Regions from separate parts of the Brevibacillus sp. 1238 genome, predicted to be linked through region 1. Evidence: riboswitches for the same ligand, from Rfam matches in the RefSeq annotation. Region 1 holds a riboswitch; the other holds the start of a gene.

The links. Region 1 has a riboswitch for cyclic di-GMP ahead of M2298_RS27060 (GNAT family N-acetyltransferase). Riboswitches for the same ligand answer to the same signal wherever they lie in the genome.
Region 2: linked by a shared signal. The riboswitch ahead of M2298_RS15160 (methyl-accepting chemotaxis protein) and the one ahead of M2298_RS27060 (GNAT family N-acetyltransferase) in region 1 are both predicted to bind cyclic di-GMP.

Annotation. Positions count from the first base shown of each region.
Region 1 is NZ_JARXWC010000021.1:13,663-21,698, forward strand. It holds gene M2298_RS27050 (sensor domain-containing diguanylate cyclase) at 1-186, opposite strand, end outside; gene M2298_RS27055 (methyl-accepting chemotaxis protein) at 421-1,884, opposite strand; gene M2298_RS27060 (GNAT family N-acetyltransferase) at 1,886-2,434, opposite strand; cyclic di-GMP riboswitch class I at 2,675-2,758, opposite strand; gene M2298_RS27065 (hypothetical protein) at 2,953-3,135, shown strand; gene M2298_RS27070 (TrmB family transcriptional regulator) at 3,241-4,059, shown strand; gene M2298_RS27075 (AzlC family ABC transporter permease) at 4,141-4,815, shown strand; gene M2298_RS27080 (AzlD domain-containing protein) at 4,806-5,141, shown strand; gene M2298_RS27085 (DNA alkylation repair protein) at 5,196-5,903, shown strand; gene M2298_RS27090 (amino acid ABC transporter substrate-binding protein) at 6,117-6,893, shown strand; gene M2298_RS27095 (amino acid ABC transporter permease) at 6,993-7,652, shown strand; gene M2298_RS27100 (amino acid ABC transporter ATP-binding protein) at 7,667-8,036, shown strand, end outside.
Region 2 is NZ_JARXWC010000005.1:334,602-342,637, forward strand. It holds gene cshA (degradosome RNA helicase CshA) at 1-1,035, opposite strand, end outside; gene M2298_RS15155 (transporter substrate-binding domain-containing protein) at 1,345-2,202, opposite strand; gene M2298_RS15160 (methyl-accepting chemotaxis protein) at 2,303-4,276, opposite strand; cyclic di-GMP riboswitch class I at 4,349-4,449, opposite strand; gene M2298_RS15165 (methyl-accepting chemotaxis protein) at 4,672-6,129, opposite strand; gene M2298_RS15170 (formate--tetrahydrofolate ligase) at 6,449-8,036, opposite strand, start outside.

The sequences.
Region 1 (8,036 bases):
TTTGCTTGCGCTTGAATAGTTCAAAGTAAGCGTGGTATCGATCAGTGACTTCTTCTTGGACTGATAAGATGCGATGAGCAAAATTGTCACCGTCAACACGATGGACAAGGAAACCAGACCCGTCAGAAGGGCAGTCAGACCGATCTTTTTCCCCGGGCTCAGCTTGAAACGATGTATAACAGGCATATGGCTATGGCCTCTCTTTGCGTTGGATCGATCCATGATGGAAGGAAAGCAAACGGAAAAAATTCATGTGTATTATAAGCGATACCAGGAGGACATGCTATGCAGAAAAAATAATTTGATGGAAAAAAGTTGAGGTTCGTTCACAGTTGTAACAATTAGGTAACATTATTGCCATAAATGCAAAAAACTGCCCTCAAAAGAGGACAGTTTCAGTGGAATTTTTGCCAATGGTTTTTACGTGTTCAAGCCGCGAATTTGTTGCTCGATCTTTTCGAAGCCGCCAGATACTTTGACGATCTCTTCTTTTTGGTCAGAGACGAGCACGAGAACTTCTTCGAGGCTTTCCTTGTTCTTGTCGGTAATGTCTGCGTTGACTTCGACTTTTGCATTGACTTCCTGGATCATGCTGTGCACGTGGACGATGAACTCTTGCAGATTTTTGGTTTTTTCCGCGAAGTTGTGCATGTAGTTGTCCACGTTTGTAAACATTTCTTGGACCTCCATAATGCCTTCGCTGTTCTTTTCAAAAGACACCTGGGACTCGGAGATCATGTCGGAAACGAGCTTCATTTTTTCGCGAATCGTCATCAATAAGGTCGAGATCGATTCGGAGGATACTTTGGAAGACTCGGCCAGCTTGCGCACTTCATCCGCTACGACGGCAAAGCCACGGCCATGCTCACCGGCTCTGGACGCCTCGATGGTGGCATTGAGTGCGAGCAGGTTGGTCTGTGCCGAAATATCGGAGATCGTTTGGATGATTTTTTCAATCGATTCCGTTTCTTTGTTCAGCTCTTGAATCAGTCGGTTCGTATCCTGGATGTCCTTGATGAAGCGTTCAAAGTCGCTGCCGATGTTATTGATGCGCTTGCCGCTTTCATTGGTCGCTTCTTTCGTCGATTCTACGTAATCGTGCATCTCTGTGACAGAACGAGTCATGTCTTCTACCTGGAGATTGGTCGTGCCCATCTCGCGGCGCAGCTCGTTTGTGTTGTCGGTTTGCACAGAGAAGGAGCGCATGATTTCCTGAAGGGAAGCGACGGTTTCAACTGCCCGGACATTCACGCCATCCGTCACCTTGTTCAGATTCTCCTGGTATTCCTGCACAGAGCTGAGCGATTCGTTGATCTGATCCAAAATGCGTTGCAGCGATTCTTTGGAAGCGATCGCCTGTTGCTTCTGTTCTTCGCTTTCCTGTTGCAGTCTGTTGTTGAATATCGCGTGCATCATGCTTGTTGCCGATACGAAGCAGAAGGTAAGCAGGTAGTACATCAAATGAACCGGATTGGAGGTATAAAAAATCGCCTCGCCATTTGTCAGGAAGTAGTACGTGACGATCCCGAGCGCTGCCACGATCGTCAAAATGTTGATCAGCCTGTCCTGATAAATCCCCATGACGGCTACGAAGAACATGATGGTCATAATATTGACCAGCCAAGGATCAAGCCCGGTAATTATGAACATGAAGATGCCGATTACCGCGAAGTTGAAAAACTTCATGAATGGAGCCATTTTGTCGCGCCACGCCGGACGATTGGACAAATACGCGAACGGCGCCAGCACTCCGTACAAAATACCGAGCACAGTCAAGACGAAGGAAATCGGCACTCCCATGATGAGATTCACGATTTGCACCACGGTAATGATGCTTGCAAAAACAATGACGACCCAATTATTTCTTCTTTGTAAAAGTTCCATGTCAGCTAACCTCAACTTTTATTTGTTTGCAAAGCGTTTGATACCAGGAAAATGCGGGATGGTCCTTGCTTGTATAGGCTTCCTGCAGGTGAAAAATGGTCGGGATGGCGTTCGCCCCTTTGTAATAGACCATATCCTTCACTTGTGTCGCTTTGACGTTGTATTTTGTATTAATCAACTGAAAAAAAGCCGGGTCTGCTAAACCGACTGCATGCGTATAACCGTGTTTTTCAGCATAATCGATCATGAGGGCAACGCCCCAACGTCCCAGTTTTCCACGGTATTTCGGCAAGACAGCGAAACTGTCTACTTCCACCACTTTCATATCGGCGCTCAACACGTCCTGAAACAAATTGCGGAGAAAAGCAGAAGATTTTTCATGTGGCGTAAATTCAAAAGTACCGCCTGCTTCGTCATCTTCTGACAATAGCAAATAAGCATCGGAACCATTTTTGACGTATTCCATTTCAAAGCCCATGGAGGTCCAAACGCTCTCCTTGATTTGGTGAAAACTCGCCAAAGACTCTACTGAATCAACCAGTTTGTACATAATACTCCACTCCATTTTTATCTCTCTTTTGTTTTTTCATGTACAAGTTTACTGTTGATAGATGGACTGGCGCCTCCTTTCTATGAGATTGCACACAAAACGGCCATGACCGTTTTGTTGACCGCAAGCGGCCACATCCAATTTCTTGAAAAACGTCGAGACGTTTTTCACACAAAAAAGGCCATTCCACACACGGGAACAGCTTTCAGTCACCATCATCGCACAATTACGCACATGATGTATGGCAACCCGGCTGTCATGGTCGAAGACTTTAGACCCGTGGTTTTGCGTCGCCACCTTTCGATGACTTTGCCTTTGTCATTCAGTTTGCGAAAAATGTATAGTCATGTCGAATCATGCAAAATATAATCCAAAAGAAACAGTCTTGTCAAGTTTTGGTAGGGTAAAAATAACCAATTCTTTATAAAAATAGTCAGAATTAAGGTAACGGTAAGAGTAGCGTAACAAAATTTTACCATCCATCCGATAAAGATAGAGAGAAGAGGAGGGATGAGAGGATGGCAGAGACGAAAACAATCGAATTTCACTTTTCAGGGGGAGAAGTGATCCGCATTGAGACGACAGAACCGGAAGAGATCATCCAGATGGTCGCCAACCAGAAAGATGGATGGCTCCAGTACGACGATATCGTCATCAATGTGCGAAACGTTTCTTATATTAAAGTGAAAGAAATCGCTTAACAGCATGTGTGAAAAAAGCTCTCGAATGCCGAGGGCTTTTTTTGTTGCATGTTTGGCGGGAGAGGTATTATAGTGAGTATAAGACTAACGACTAAAGAGGACGATATGGACGACATTTACAAAGAGTTGCAAAAGCTCGGTTTTTCCCAATACGAGTGCAAGGCTTACATTGGCTTGTTGAAGCATTCTCCGATTACCGGATACGAAATCAGCAAGCGCTCCGGCGTACCGCGCTCGATGATTTACGAGGTCATAGGCAAGCTGCTGGAAAAAGGGGCGGTCTATACGGTGCCTTCAGAGCCTGTGACTTACGCGCCGCTTGCGGCCAGAGAGTTGATTCGCAGATTGCGTGGACAGTTCGAGCAGTCCTTCGACTATTTGGAAAAAAGCTTGTCCGCTTTGGAGTCTGAGCAAGAAGTCGATGTGATTCGCCGAATCAGCGGCGACGAACTGGTGCTGACGGAGATGCGGCAAATGATCAAGCAGGCGACAGGAGAAGTATGGCTGTCGATCTGGGAGCCGCAGGTGCCGGCTATCCAGGAAAGTGTAGATGCGTGCACAGAGGCAGGCATTTCTGTTTTTACCGTGCTGTTTGGGCAAGCACAGACGCGGGTGGGAACGACGTATCACCATGACTACATGGCGCCAGATGTCGCAGAAGAGCGCATGGGCGGGCATCTCACGATCGTGGCGCGAGATTTGGAGGAAGTCCTGATCGCCAATTTTGCGCCAAATACGGCTGCCTGGGCCGTCAAAACGAAGGACCCGGCTCTCGTTTTGGTGGCTGTCGAGTACATTCGCCACGACATTATGTTTGCAGAAGTGACAAAGGTGCTAGGACCGGAAAAAGTCGAGACGCTTTGGCGAAACAAACCGGATCTTTACCAGGTGGTTACGGGAAAAAGCTTTCTTAACCAGCAGTGAAAAAGAGAGAGAGGGAGAACAGTGGGGCGAGAGCAACTGCACGTAGAAACGTTGTCGAACGCAAGAGATCAGGGAAGCTTCATGCAGGGGGTCAAAGATTGCATTCCGACCTTGCTCGGTTATTTGAGCATCGGATTTGCGGCAGGTGTCCTGGAAAAGACGGCTGGGCTGAGCATCATGGAAATTGTTTTGATGAGCATTTTGCTGTACGCAGGCTCTGCACAGTTCATCGCGGCAGGCATGATCGCGGCGGGCAGCTCGGCTACGGGAATTATCATTACGATTTTGTTTGTGAATTTGCGCCATATTTTGCTGAGTGCGGCTCTCTCTCCTTATTTTCGCCATTTGTCAGCGTTCAAGAACATGCTGGTAGGCTCGCTGTTGACGGACGAAACATTCGGGGTTGCCATTAACGAAGCGGCGAAGAAAAAACAGATCGACGAAAAATGGATGCACGGTTTGAATGTGACGGCTTATTTGAACTGGATCGTCGCCAACCTGGCAGGCGCCTATTTTGGGCAATGGATTGCCAATCCGGAAGGGCTGGGGCTTGATTTCGCCTTGCCAGCCATGTTCATCGGGCTTTTGGTTCTGGCGATGATGAGCCGCTTGCAGATCAGGCGGGACGTTCTCGTGGCTGTGTGCGCCGTCGTGATCGCAGTCGGGGTATCAGTCGTGTATCCGGGCAACCTTGGCGTCATCGTTGCCACGCTTTGCGCATCGACAATCGGGATGGTGATCGAACGATGGAAGTGAGATGGGACGTCTTTCTTATCATTGCTGGCTGTGCCTTGGTCACGTTTTTGCCGCGGGTACTGCCGTTGATGGTGCTGTCTCGCATGCAGCTTCCCGAATGGGGTGTCCGCTGGCTGCATTATGTGCCGATTTCCGTCATGGCCGCGCTGGTCGGACAGGAGCTGTTTTTGCACGAAGGCAAGCTGGCTCCGCTGTTGACCAATGTCGAGCTGATGGCAGCAATCCCGACTTTTCTCGTGGCGATCTGGACGCGCAGCTTGCTGGGAACGGTGGTCGTGGGGATGGCTTCGATCATGGTCCTGCGCTACCTTTTTTCTATTCTATAAGGGCAAAAGCAATGCAGAAGTGGTTATGCTAGAGAAAAAGGGAGGGCGAAAGACATGACTGTGGAAGAAGTCTTGCAAAAGCTTGAAGCGCTGGGGAGCGAGCAGACAAAAAAGACCTTTTTGCGCCATGGCGCCAGAGAGCCGTTCTTCGGCGTGCGCATTGGCGATATGAAAAAGCTGGTGAAAGAGGTCAAGCGCGATCAAAAGCTGGTGCAGGCTCTGTACGAGACGGGCAATCATGATGCGATGTATTTGGCAGGGCTGGCCATCAATCCAAAAACGGTGACGAAGGAGCAGCTGCAAGGCTGGGTCAGACAGGCGTACTGGTATATGCTCGCGGAGTATACGGTAGCGGGAGTGGCGGCAGAAAGCCCTTTCGCACTGGAATTGGCCCGCGAGTGGATAGAAGCGGAAGAAGAAATGATCGCCGCATGCGGCTGGAGCACGTACGCGAACTACTTGTCAATCGCTCCTGACGAGCAGTTGGACTTGCCGGAGATCAGGGCATTGCTTGCGCGAGTCCAACAGACCGTGCACGAGGAGCGAAACCGGGTGCGGTACACGATGAATCATTTTGTCATCGCGGCAGGCGCCTATGTTCCTGCTCTGCATGCCGAAGCGGTGGAAGTTGCCGAGGCTATCGGGAAAGTACACGTCGACGTCGGCAATACGGCGTGCAAGGTGCCGCTTGCGACTGCGTATATCGAAAAAATCGTAGCGCGCGGAGCCATCGGCAAGAAGCGCAAGACGTGCATCTGCTAATTCGCATCCCGTGATTGAGCGGGAGAATCCGCATACAAACAAGCGCACGCTGGGAGAAATCCCGGCGTTATTTATTTGGAATCTTTTTCATATTCGCCTTTCTTTGCTAAAGTATCGACTCTTTTCTGATGATGTGCTATCATGATACCTTGTTAACGTATTACCACTTTATCAGAGTAAAATATAGAGATAGTCGGACTAGGGGGAATCATCATGAAAAAATTTGCTTTGCTATCCTTGCTGGTAGGAGCCGTATTTTCATTGGTAGTCGGCTGCGGCAGTCAAAAAACAGGCGCTGACGCGAACAAGCTGATCATCGGGATTGACGACAAGTTCGCGCCAATGGGTTTTCGCGATGAAAAAAATGAGCTGGTCGGTTTCGATATCGATTACGCCCGGGCTGCTGGCGAAAAAATGGGCAAGCAGGTGGAGTTTCAGCCAATCGACTGGGGTTCCAAAGAATCCGAATTGAACAGCGGCCGCATCGATTTGATCTGGAACGGATATACCATTACGGATGAGCGAAAAGAAAAAGTGCTGTTCACCAAGCCGTATTTGCAGAACGCACAAGTCGTCGTAACGCTGGCGAACTCGGACATGAAAAAGCTGGCGGATCTGAACGGCAAAGTGGTAGGGCTGCAAAAGATGTCGTCGGCAGCTGACGCGCTGAATGCAAGCGAATGGAAAGATCAAATCAAAACGATCACCGAGTTTCCTGACAACGTGCTGGCTCTCAGTGACTTGAAAATCGGCCGCATCGATGCCGTCGTGATTGACCAGGTGGTAGCGGACTATTACATGACCAAGGATCAAGGAACCTTCAAGTTCCTGGAGGAATCGCTGTCTCCCGAAGAGTACGGCGTCGGAGTCAAAAAAGGCAACGAAGCACTGCTGAACGAGCTGCAAAAGGCGCTTGACGCCATGAATCAGGATGGATCTGCCGCGAAAATCTCGGAAAAATGGTTTGGTGAGAATCGCGTCTTGAAATAGGAAAGAAACGTGGCTTCGCCAGGCAGATGGGCGAAGCCACGCTTTTGTCGCGATGAACAAGAGCAAACGCCTACCTTTTTCAAAATAGGAGCATGCACTATGAGTCTAGAATATATCGTTTCGATTACAAAGCCGATGCTGGAAGGGGCGCAAATGACGGTCCTGCTGTTTTTGATCGCGATTGTGCTGTCTATTCCGCTCGGTTTTCTCCTAACGTTGCTGGCCAAAAGCAACGTCAGACCGCTGGCTTGGCTGGCACACACGTACATTTACGTCATGCGCGGGACGCCTTTGCTGTTGCAGTTGTTGTTCATCTGCTTTGGGCTGCCGCTTTTGCCCGGGATTGGCGAATATTTGGTAATGGATCGCTTTGTCGCTGCCTGCTTGGGTTTTGTCCTGAATTACGCGGCTTACTTTGCGGAAATTTTCCGCGGCGGGCTGCTGTCCATCGATCGCGGACAGTATGAAGCGGCGCAAGTTCTCGGCTTCAGCAAATGGCAGACGACAGTCAAAATCATTTTGCCGCAAATGTTTCGCGTGGCGCTTCCGGCTGTCTCCAACGAGTCGATTACGCTGGTAAAAGATACGGCTTTGCTCTACGCTGTCGCTGTACCTGAGCTGCTGCATTTTGCCCAAACTGCCGTAAACAGGGATTTTACGATCGTTCCCTTTTTCATCGCAGGCATCATCTATTTGTTGATGACGCTCCTGTTGACGCTGTTTTTTAAATGGCTGGAGAGAAGATTCAAATTCGAATAAAGGACTGGCGTGAAATGGCAATCATTCAAGTAACCAATCTGAAAAAATCGTTTGGCGAGCTGGCCGTCTTGAAGGATGTCTCGTTTGAGATCAACAAGAATGATGTTGTCGCCGTGATCGGCCCGTCCGGTTCTGGAAAAAGCACGATGCTGCGCAGTCTGGTCTATCTGGAGCAAGTGAACGGCGGGAGCATCCGTGTGACGGACGACTTTTTGGTGCAGGACGGCGTCTATAGCCCCCAGCAGCAAATCAAGCGCATCACGGCGAAAATGGGGATGGTCTTCCAGCATTTCAATCTGTTTCCGCATCTGACTGTGCAAGAAAACTTGGAGATCGCCCCTAAGGTGGTCAAGGGAGAGGCAGACAGCGCCATTCGCGCACGCA
Region 2 (8,036 bases), on a different contig from region 1:
AGTGACAAACGTGATGGCAAGACCAGTCTTCCCGGCACGACCAGTACGGCCGATACGGTGAACGTAGCTTTCCGAGTCTTGCGGAATGTCGAAGTTGAATACGTGCGTAACGCCGCTGATATCCAGACCGCGGGCAGCTACGTCTGTCGCAACCAGCACTTCGATCGTACCTTCCTTGAACTTGCGCAGCACGCTGTCGCGTTTTGCCTGGTTCAAATCGCCATGGATTCCTTCAGCGCCGTAACCGCGCTTGGTCAGAGCCTCGGACAGTTCATCCACTCTGCGCTTGGTACGACCGAAAATGATCGCCAATTCAGGGGAATGAATGTCAAGCAGACGACACAGAACGTCGAATTTTTGCTTCTCGGCAACTTCCATGTATTGCTGCTCAATGTTTGGCACCGTTACTTCTTTCGGTTTGACGGAAATCAGCGTCGGCTCGCTCATGAACTGCTGAGCAATTTCCTGAATCGCTCTCGGCATAGTTGCAGAGAACAGCAAGGTTTGACGATTGTCAGGAACTTCTTGCAAAATTTCCTTGATATCGTCGATGAAGCCCATGTTCAGCATTTCATCTGCTTCGTCCAGAACAACGATCTCGATCGCATCGAGGCGGATCGTTCTTCTTCTCATGTGGTCCATGAAACGGCCAGGCGTCGCTACGATGATTTGCGGGCGCTTTTTCAGCGCCTTGATTTGGCGGGTAATGTCTTGACCGCCGTAAATTGGCAGAGCGGAAATGTTTTTGAACTGGGCAATTTTGTTGATTTCCTCTGCTACCTGCACAGCCAGCTCACGGGTCGGTGTCAGTACAACCCCTTGAATATTGCCGTTGTTTTCATCCAGGCGCTCAACCAGCGGAATACCGAAAGCAGCGGTTTTTCCTGTACCTGTTTGCGCCTGTCCAATCAAATCGCGGCCTTGCAAGGCTACAGGAACAGTTTGCTCCTGAATGGCTGTCGCCTCTTCAAACCCCATGTTGCCAAGAGCTCTCACAATAGAATGATGCAATCCAAAATCAAAAAAAGTAGTCAATGAACGTCAGTCTCCTTTTACTTTACCTTCTTCTATAAAATTCTCACTAAAAAAGGGCACTATTCCTTACAGCCGGAACATGCCCTTTTATCTCCGATTGTACATAAGCACCCTACAAAGAACATAGCTGTAATCGTATCATGCATCTGGAAAAATTGCAAACGGGATTTATGCCCATTTCCCTTTTAGTATCAACCGATTTTTGTCAGAATATACGGCGAAACACATAAAAAACAAAACAGCCCTGCCGGGACACTCCAGACAGGGCTGCTGCTTTGCATCATTGCGATCGATTATTCGACTCGACGCTTATTTTACCCATTTGTGGAACAGCTCATCGAATTTTCCTTGCAGCTTCATTTCGTCCATCCACACATCGAGATAGCTGGCAAAAATAAAGTCGCCACGCGGAATCATGTACGCCTTTTCGCTGCGGGTAAACGGCTTGTCGGTCAAAGCAGCGTACAGGCGGGAGTCTGCTTTGGAGTAAACCATCGCTTCAATCGTATCGGTGATCATGACATCGTACGTGCCGTTTGCGACAAGGCCCGGGATGTCCAGATTGTTTTGCACGACAGTCACGGTCGCGTTTTTCAAATAGTCACGCACGAACTTTTCATTGGTGCCGCCCGGATTTACCCCGATTCGCACTTCTTTCTTGTTAATGTCGGCCAGGCTCTTGTACTTGTCCTTGTCTTGCGCGCGAATCAACGGCGCTTTGCCAAATTCGATGTACGGATCGCCCATGTGCGCTTTTTTCTGCCGATCCGTGTTGCGTGTCACGCCGCCTACCGCGATGTCGAATTTGTTTGCCAGCAGATCGTCCATCATCGTCGGCCATGAAGTCTGCACAAAGCGCGCCTCTACGCCCAGGCTTTTGGCGAACTCTTTCATGGCGTCAATGTCGTAGCCTTCAAACTCGTTCGTCTTCGGATTCAAATATGTGAACGGCTTGTAGTCCCCAGGCGTTCCCACCACAATATATCCTCGTGCGATGATCTCGTCGAGGCGGGACTCAAACTTTTTATTGTCCTGTTTTTTGGCCGCTTCTACCGCCACGGCTTGTCCATTCGGTGTTCCCGCAGTTGCGGCAAACGCTCCGGTTCCAGTCATCAGCAATGTTGCAGCGAGTGTGCTCGCCACCATTCTTTTGGTCCACTTGTTCATCGGTTTCTTCTCCTCCTGGTTGTTGCTCTCTTTGTTTGTCTTGCTTTGTTCAAACTGTCTCATCCCTTATATCGCATCCCCCCTTTAACAGGGATGGGACCTACAGGCTAAACTTGCCAACCCCTTGTTGCAGTTCTTCCGTCACGGCGTTCAAATGCTCGACGGAACGGGCGATATCTTGAATGGCCTGAAGCTGCTCGGCTGTTGCCTCCACAACCTTTTGGGCATCAGAAGTAGCGAGCTTCGCGATATGATGCATTTCATCCACCGAGGCGCTCACCTGCTCGGAGCCTGCGGACATTTCTTCCGATGCTGCTGACACCTCCAAAATATGGGCAGCAACATTGCGGGAAGACTCCAAAATATGCGCAAAAATTTCCCGGACTTCTTCAATCATCGTGATTCCTTCGTGCGCTTCGCGGTTGCCTGTGTTCATCACTTCGACGGCATGACGGGTATCCTGTTGGATTTCGTGAATCAGTGTCGCTATTTTCGCAGCCGATTCCTCGGATTGGTGAGCGAGATTTTTCACTTCTCCGGCCACGACGGCAAAGCCTCGTCCATGCTCGCCAGCCCGCGCAGCCTCAATCGACGCATTGAGAGCGAGCAGGTTGATTTGCGACGTCAACTGGCTGATCGTATCGAGAATCCCTTCGATTTCCTTGGAGCGGCTGTTCAAACGTTCGATGGCCTCAGTTGCTTTGGTCGTTCCTTCGCCGATGCTGCCCATTTGCCGCACCGCCTGCTCCACGACAGTCGTTCCTTGCTCAGCCTGTTCCGAAGCCTCGCGCGCCGCCTCGGAAACATGCGCAGATGTCTCGGCGATTTTCACGATCCCTGCTGCCATATCATTCATGGACAGCGCGACATCTTTGGAGCTGGTCGCCTGCGCTTCCGCTCCGCCTGCAATTTGATTGATCGATTGCCCGATGCGATTGACGTTTTCCGTCGCATGCTCAATGCCTGCCGATACTTCCTGAGTAAAGCGCAGCACCTGCTCGGAAGATTGCGATACCCCCTCAATCAGACCTTTCAAGTGGGCAACAGTCTGGTTGAAGTCACGGGAAAGCACCGCAAGCTCATCCTTGCCGTCTACCGTAACGGTCTGCGTGAGATTCCCTTGCGCCACCACATTGACCACTTGGTTCAGACGCTGAATCGGTTTCACCAGGCGAACAGACAGCCAGTATACGAAAATGATCCCGAGCGCCAACACAACCAGTGAAATCGCAAGCAGCTTGATCGACAGCTCATTTACCGGAGCGTGCAAATCTTTGACCGGAGCCGTGATGAATACGCCCCAGTTCAGTTTCGTCGATGCGTACGAGGAGAACTGCGCTGTTTGCTCCTGCTGGTATTGAATAATTCCATGCCCGCCTTGCTGCGTCGCTTCAAATGCCGTTTTCAGCTCGGGAATGTCGCTTTCCAGCACGGATTGCTTCAAAATGAACTCGCTATTCGGATGCCAGATATACGTTCCTTTTTTGCTGACGAGAAAAGCATAGCCGCTGTGCCCGAATTTCTCTTCGGAAACCGTTTTTTGAATCTCATTGATTGGGATAGTAGAGCCGACATAGCCGTATTGGCGGTTGTCTTTCATCAATGGCAAAATGACCGTCACAATGTTATTGCCTGTCCGTTGGGAAACAACCGGCTCGGATACGATGATTTTCCCTTCGCCTTTTCCTGCTTCCTGAAAATGCGGACGGTCGGAAGGATTGGTTTCCTCTCCTTTGAAGTTGATGACCTTTTTGCCGCTCAAGTCATAGGAAAAGAAAAACGTTTCAAACTCAGGGTTTTTCTTTTGCGCTTCCTGAATCAGCCTCAAGTCATGCTCGAAATTGTTGTCTGAGGACATCATCTCCCCGACTGTTTCCACGATTCCGATTTTTTCCTGGAAGAAGCTGTCGATACGGATGGATAGATTGCTGGCTGTCAGTTCCGCTTCTTTGTCCAGGCTCGATGATAGCAATTGCGAAGAGCTGTAGTAGCTGGCCCCGCATACCGTGCCCAAGCTGATGATCAAAAGCAGGCACATAACGACAATTAACTTTTTCTTTAGACTTGATTCCATCACACGGTGTACCTCCTATCCTTTTTTTCACAACAAAAAAGACTGCCACCCGGACAGCCTTTTTGCGTTCGGCATGGCAACCCGGCTATCGTAGCAGCAGAGAAATGCAATCTGCTTGCCTTAGACCCGTGGCTTTGCGTCCCTGCCTTTCAACAGGTTTGCCTTTGTCATTTTTTGTCGTATTTTGTTTATAAATTTACTATAGCACACGAAAGTAAAAATGTGGGTTAACTTTCAAATAATGCCTTGGATTTTTTTCCACACGAAATCTTTACCCGATTTGTTTGATAGCTAAACTACTTTTCTTGCATAAAATTACAAAAAAGCCCCTCCAAGTAAACCATTGTGCGCTTTTCACGCCATGTCTACTTAAAGGGGATACTATCAGATCATAGCTACTTCCCAGACTCCACAGCCAAGCTGCTTAACGTATCGGTAAGCAGCTCCAGCTCTCTAAAGCTTGCCACAATTTGTTCGATCCGTTCTGTTTGTTCGTCTACACTCGCCAATACTTGCTCTACCGACGCACTCGATTGTTCCGTTACGCTATAAATCTGGGTGATTTCATCCACAATCCGCAGCGAGCCATTCTCCAACGCATGAATGAGCGTCTCAACCTCGCCCGCTTGAATGACAACGCTATTCGCGTTATTTGTAATTTGTTTTAATATGGATTCTGTGTGCTGCGCAGCGTTTTGACTGTCTACAACAGCGGCTTGTCCGGTAATGATTTGCTTGGCAAGGTCGCTTGTTTTATTTTGGATATCCACCAATATGCCTGCTATTTCTTCCGTCGATTGCTGTGAATGGACAGCCAGCTTCCTCACTTCATCAGAAACCACGGCAAAACCCCGCCCGTGCTCTCCCGCACGCGCTGCTTCGATGGCAGCATTCAAGGCCAGCAGGTTGGTTTGGTTGGAGATCTCGCTAATCTTGGAAAGAACAGAACCGATTTGCTGATTTCGTTCATGAAGCTCGTTCATCAACGTCACGGTTTTATCGATGATCGTACTGATATGAGCCATTTGTTTCGTTAGCGTCGACACCTGTTCATTTCCTTCTTCCGTTACCTTCACAGTCGCTAATGTTAAATCTTTCATGCGCTGCGAACTGGCGGCTACTCGCTGAACTCCATGATTTGAATCTTGTACGGAGTTGGAGATATCGCCGACACTTGCTGCCTGCAGTTGCACGCCTTTAGCCACCTCGGAAAAAGACGTCAATACTTCCCGAGAGACGCGTTCCGTAAAAAGGACATTATCTTTTAGCGACAAGCTGAATTGTTTAAGCGTCTCCACCGAATGTAACACCTTACCAAAAATTTGCTCGATTTGCTGTTTAGCAAACAGCGTTTCCTTATGCCGGCTTTCCGCTTGCAAATACACGTTCTCGTTAAGCTTTGCGACATAGATCGTGATGATGGCAACCACGACGAGCGGAACATTATTTGCATCTGCATAAACATTCAGATATTGACCTAGATTCGCAGTAATGATGGCTACAACTGACATCGCGATAACAGGGCGATAGTTGGGATAAAGAGATACAAGAGCGAGGTACTCGAACAAATTTAGCATACTCCTCTCGGCTGTCCGGGGAAAAGTAAGCAAATGCATAACACAAATAAGAGAAAGGACGCCAACCAAGACATACGGAATGAGCAAAATGGTTTTCGCTGCGCGGTTCATCCACATCAGCAGCAAACAAATCCCGGCAAACACGAACCACTGAATGACAAAAGCAAGGCTTAAACCTCGTGTTATATCGATCGCTACTTGCAGTACTACCATAAGCCATCCAATGCAAATGACAATTTTATTGCGCTGCTTGGTAATCAATGTTTTTTGATCCACATGGCACCTTCCTCTTCATCTTAGAAGTATGGAAAAGATGGATGAATGAGTAGCTGTGAGCCTCCTTTCCGCTATGCAACTGATAATCTGAGGCAATTTTCCCAACTTTCGAGAAAAAAATAGAAAAACACCGTCTGTTTTTGGTAAAATTTTGGTTTCCAGCAAAACCTCCAAAACAGATAGGTGTTCTCTTCTATGATAACGAAAGAAAGCTCCCATGATCAACTACAACCGGGTTTGCAGGCTTGTTTAGCTCTGCCTAAGCGCGAAAAAAAGCTGACACTTTGTTGCCCGTGTCAGCTTTTTGCCTTTGTGTTGCTTAGCTCAGTCCCTCTACATGGCCGTGCTCATCCACGTACAGCGACTCGGCTGCCGGCTTTTTCGGAAGTCCAGGCATCGTCACCAGGCTTCCGGTGAGCGCCACGATAAAGCCTGCCCCCGCCGAAATCCGCACCTCGCTCACCTGAATGGTGAAGTCTACAGGTGCTCCCAGCTGGTCAGCGCGATCTGTAAACGAGTATGGTGTCTTCGCCATGCAGACAGGCAGATGGGCCAGCCCCATGTCTTCGATCTTTTGGATCGTCTTCAATGCCAATGGGGAAAAGACTACGCCAGAACCGCGGTAAATCTCCTTCACGACCGTCTCGATTTTTTCTTTCACGCTGCGGTCTTCTTCGTACAAAAAGCGGAACTGCGAAGGACGCTCTGCCGCCCGCGTTACTTTTTCAGCCAGTTCGACCGCACCTTCGCCGCCTTCTGCCCAAGCCTTGGATAGCGCCGCTTCCGCTCCGGCCTCCTGGCACAGCTTCACGACTGCGTCGATCTCTCTTGGCGTATCTGTGGCAAAATGGTTGATGGCTACAATCGCTGGTACGCCGAACTTTTGGAGGTTCTCCAGATGGCGGCGAACGTTGGCAAAGCCTGCCTCCAATGCAGCGAGGTTTTCTTCCGCCAGATCAGGCACTTTCACCCCGCCGTTGTATTTCAGCGAACGAACGGTAATCACCACTACGGCCGCCGATGGAGTCAGTCCCGCTTTTCGGCACTTGATGTCAAAAAACTTTTCTGCGCCCAAATCAGCGCCGAAGCCCGCTTCGGTTACGACGTAATCTGCAAGCTTGAGAGCGGTTTTGGTTCCGATCACGCTGCTGCAACCATGGGCGATGTTGGCAAAAGGACCGCCGTGGACGATGACAGGCGTGCCTTCAATCGTTTGCACCAGGTTCGGCTTGATCGCTTCCTTGAGCAGGACGCACATTGCTTCTACCGCGTTGATTTCCTCCGCACGAACCGGCTGATCCTGATAATCGTAGCCGATGATGATGTGATTCAGTCGGTCGCGCAAATCGGCGAGGTTTTCGCTCAAGCACAAAATAGCCATGATCTCCGAAGCAGTCGTAATCATGAAGCCGTCCTCGCGTGTCATGCCGTTGCCTTCGCCGAGTCCGACCACAATATTTCTGAGCGCTCGGTCATTCATGTCCATCGCCCGTTTCCAGACAATCTTCTTCGGATTGATGCCGCGCGGATTGCCGTGGAAAATATGATTGTCAATCATCGCTGCGAGCAAATTGTGCGCAGCTGTAATCGCATGAATGTCTCCGGTAAAGTGCAGGTTGATTTCATCTGCGGGGAGAATTTGCGCCTTGCCGCTTCCGGTAGCGCCTCCCTTGATGCCCATGCACGGCCCCAGAGATGGCTCCCTGAGAGCGGCAATCGTTTTCTTCCCAAGCAAATTAAGCGACTGCGACAGACCGATCGTCGTCAGCGTTTTACCCGCTCCGGCCGGATTCGGATTCATCGCGGTGACGAGAATCAGCTTGCCATCAGGTCGATCTTTTATCTTATTCCATAGTTCATCAGATATTTTTGCCTTAAACTTTCCGTAAAGCTCCAGATCCTGCTCA